2 regions of the Providencia sp. genome follow, and region 2 is predicted to be linked to the other one. Evidence: predicted binding sites of a transcription regulator. Region 2 holds the regulator's gene; the other holds the start of a gene.

Region 1 (2,211 bases), on a different contig from region 2:
AATTAATGAAATTGTATCACCGGGGACTAAAATGTCAGCATCCGCAGGTTTACGACAACGGTTAATCACCATATTATTTAAGCGATGCCCTAAAATCAGCAATGCCCCTTTTGCTGGGAACATTTTAATTTTTAAGTCACCATATTCAGCAATTTTCTGTCCCCAAATACCGCCCGCATTAACGACAATTTCAGCATAAATATCATATTGATTTTTAGTTTTATGATCATACACCGTCACCCCACGAACCTTATCACCTTCACGGATCAGGCCAATAACTTCATGGTAAGTCAAAACTTTCGCACCATGCTCGCGTGCATCTAACATATTGGCGGCGGTTAAACGAAATGGGTCAACGGTGCCATCAGGTACTCTAACAGCGCCTATTAAATGAGGATTTACTGAAGGTTCAAGGCGGATAGCCTCCGCAGGATCAATCGCATTTGCATCAATGCCAGCAGCTTGGCAGGCGACAATAAATTGTTTTTGATATTCAAGGCTATCTTCAGGCAATGTAATAAATAAGCCATCAGTTCGCTCAATACAATGATGAGCAATGCGTTTGAGTATTTTATTTTCCTCAATACATTCTCTCGCTGACTCGCTGTCAGTAACGGCATAACGGGCGCCACTGTGCAATAAGCCATGGTTACGGCCAGTCGCACCGGTCGCGATATCATGTCGTTCAAGTAAAACAGTTCTTAAACCTCGGCGAGCGCAGTCTCGAGCGACACCAGCACCTGTTGCGCCACCACCGATAATGATGACATCCGTTTCAGTCACAGATGAGCCATTCATGTCGCATTCCTCACATTAATAAACATTCGATAACCAATAAGTATAGTTTCTATTTTTATAGTCTATTATTTAATATAGACCAGAAACGTGCTTAATGTTTGATAAGGAACAAAAGCGAAAGCGATTAGTACAATTTCGAGGCGAAAAAGAACAAATACGTGATAAACATCACAAAAAATATAACATTTCTAGTTCCATTCCATTCACAAATGTCATTAACTATGCAACTTCATAAACAAAACCAATAAATGTGCGTTAGATTACAGATAAAATGTTTTTTAATGACTACAATTTAGCGCAATTAAGAAAATAAAAGCGCTTAAATAAATTCGATTGTTTTCGTTTCTGTCACTTCATCAATAATAAACACTCAACATTTTTCAACGCTGAAAAATGAAGGTGAATAAATATAAGCATGCCATCGGAGGCGTATATGTTCAGTATTTTTAAACCAGCACCTCATATAGAGAGGCTGCCAGCGGATAAGATAGACCCTGTTTATCGCAAACTCCGTTGGCAAATCTTTATGGGAATTTTCTTTGGTTACGCAGCTTACTATCTTGTTAGAAAAAACTTTGCGTTGGCAATGCCGTACCTTGTCGAGCAAGGCTTTTCTAAAGGGGATCTAGGTTTTGCATTATCAGGGATTTCAATTGCCTACGGCTTTTCAAAATTCATTATGGGATCGTTCTCTGACCGTGCGAACCCTCGATACTTCTTACCAGCAGGTTTGATACTCGCCTCTATCGTCATGCTTATCATGGGCTTTGTACCATGGGCAACTTCAAGCATCATGGTCATGTTCGTTCTACTATTTTTCTGTGGTTGGTTCCAAGGTATGGGTTGGCCTCCTTGTGGTCGTACTATGGTTCACTGGTGGTCACAAAAAGAACGTGGTGGTATCGTTTCGGTTTGGAACTGTGCGCATAACGTAGGTGGTGGTTTACCTCCATTACTGTTCCTACTGGGTATGGCATGGTTTAACGATTGGAAAGCAGCACTTTATATGCCTGCTTTTGCTGCTATTTTGGTTGCACTTATCGCTTTTGCATTAATGCGTGATACACCGCAATCAATGGGTTTACCCCCAATTGAAGAATACAAAAACGATTATCCAACAGACTATAAAGAGTCTGATGAAGAAGAATTAACTGCAAAAGCTATCTTCATGAAGTATGTGTTCCCTAACAAACTTTTGTGGATGATTGCGATTGCTAACGTATTCGTATACCTACTGCGCTACGGCGTTCTAGACTGGTCACCGACCTACCTGCGTGAAGTTAAACACTTTACAATGGACAAATCTTCATGGGCTTACTTCATGTATGAATATGCAGGTATCCCAGGAACATTACTGTGTGGTTGGATGTCAGATAAAGTTTTCCGCGGTAACCGCGGGGCAACTGGCGTGTT
Region 2 (2,211 bases):
GTTATTAAAATAAATAGGCAAAAATTAAACTTATTATTAGTTTTTAATTTCAAAGCTGTGTGTCACTTCAACCGCTTTTTCTAACATCAACGCCACTGAACAATATTTTTCCGCCGAAAGTTGAACCGCGCGCTCAACCGCTTTTTCTGTTAATTCATGACCTGTTACAATAAAGTGCAAGTTAATGTGAGTAAAATAACGAGGTGCTTCATCGCGACGCTGCGAAGTTAATTTCACCTCACAATCCATAATATCATTACGGCCTTTTTGTAAGATAGAAACGACATCAATTGCACTACAGCCTCCAGCGGCCATTAATACCATTTCCATTGGGCTAGGCGCTTTGTCACCTGCATTTCCATCCATCATCACTTGATGCCCAGATGCTGACTCACCTAAAAAAGAGAGTCCTTCAACCCATTTAACTCTTGCTTCCATTGTTATTCCCCTTGAAAAAATAATCTTCAGAAACACATTGTTCCATAGATATAGCCAATATTACATCAGCTTTATTTAGCTGAAGCGATACAGGCGAGACTTTCTGGATTGAATGTGCTACAAACAATACTTAGTTGATAGGATTAAGATCAAGACTCAACGTTTTAATTGATCATATTATAGTGTCGATATTAACTTACTTCATATCTGCTGCATGTATTAATTAGAGTAGATAAGGTAAACTAATATGCTAAGCTAGTGACTTTAAAGACAGCCCTTCTAGCACGCTTTTTTGAATGGCTGCAATAACATACAGAGGATAACGCTAATGGTTCTCGGCAAGCCACAAACAGACCCTACTCTTGAATGGTTTTTGTCACACTGCCATATTCATAAGTATCCATCAAAAAGCACACTGATCCATCAAGGTGAAAAAGCAGAAACCCTTTACTATATCGTGAAAGGTTCAGTGGCTGTTTTAATCAAAGATGAAGAAGGCAAAGAAATGATTCTCTCCTACCTAAATCAAGGAGATTTCATTGGTGAGCTTGGGTTATTCGAAGAAGGTCAAGAGCGTACAGCGTGGGTTCGTGCAAAAGTAGCCTGCGAAGTCGCTGAAATATCTTATAAAAAATTCCGCCAACTGATTCAGGTTAACCCTGATATCCTTATGCGCCTTTCTGCACAAATGGCAAGTCGCCTACAAACGACTTCTGAAAAAGTGGGTAACCTCGCTTTTCTAGATGTCACCGGACGTATTGCTCAAACACTGTTAAATTTAGCCAAACAACCAGATGCTATGACTCACCCAGACGGAATGCAAATCAAAATTACACGTCAGGAAATTGGTCAAATAGTAGGTTGTTCACGTGAAACTGTCGGTCGTATCCTAAAAATGCTAGAAGATCAAAATCTGATATCTGCACATGGTAAAACGATAGTCGTCTACGGGACTCGATAATTTATATTCTGGCCTAGCTTGATTGGCTAGGCTACTATTTAAAAACAACCTTATATCACTGATATAAGGTTGTTTTTTAGAATGAAAAAAATACCTAAATTAAAGAGTATAAATAAAATCAATATTATTTCGTTATACTATTTACACGGCGCATTAGACATAGTAAATACATATAGAAATAATATTATTCAGATAATATATTAGGGATAGTAAATACACATAGAAATAAATAATCGTTTATTTATATCATCAAAGTCTTTACCTTATCTATAATTAGCATAACTAATTAACTAATAGATTACTGGAAAATATATGATTATAAATATAAATAACCTCAACAGATATAATGAGAATTTAAATACTTCAAAAAACACTGGAACAGCATCCAACACAAGTATTCAATCAAATAATCATTCATCTACTTATGAAGAAATAAATAGCGTCACACCCTCACAGAAATCAAACCCGTTAATAGAGAAAAAAACAATTCCCTGTAGTTATGAAAACTCAGTACGCAGACAAAAAAGGAATAAAAATGTAATTATTGATTCCATTGACTTTAAAGCATCACAATCAAAATTCATGAATTTAAGTCAAAATGGAAAAATTCCAACTAGCCCATTCATTACTAAAAAAGATATAAATGGACATAATAACAACAGAAGGTTAATTGATAAAAAACCAATTAACTTTAATGAGGCCTATAAAAAGTTTGAAGGGAAAGATTTTATAAATAAAAACAAATCTCTAACTTGGGACTCTGGCTATGATGACCATTTGACGTTTAAAAATAAACCAGTAGACAATGAATT

Evidence for each region. The regulator CRP, encoded in region 2, controls carbon source genes, mostly activating them, when cyclic AMP is high. The targets are predictions, from matches to a motif close to ATGTGANNNNNNTCACAT.
Region 1: the regulator CRP is predicted to act here: its motif matches at 955-972, upstream of glpT (glycerol-3-phosphate transporter).

The regions. Positions count from the first base shown of each region.
Region 1 is NZ_JBQDNB010000019.1:52,527-54,737, reverse strand. Features, by position in the region: gene glpA (anaerobic glycerol-3-phosphate dehydrogenase subunit A) at 1-798, opposite strand, end outside; gene glpT (glycerol-3-phosphate transporter) at 1,232-2,211, shown strand, end outside.
Region 2 is NZ_JBQDNB010000036.1:32,185-34,395, forward strand. Features, by position in the region: gene ACTH6U_RS19570 (OsmC family protein) at 37-438, opposite strand; gene crp (cAMP-activated global transcriptional regulator CRP) at 767-1,399, shown strand; gene ACTH6U_RS19580 (hypothetical protein) at 1,712-2,211, shown strand, end outside.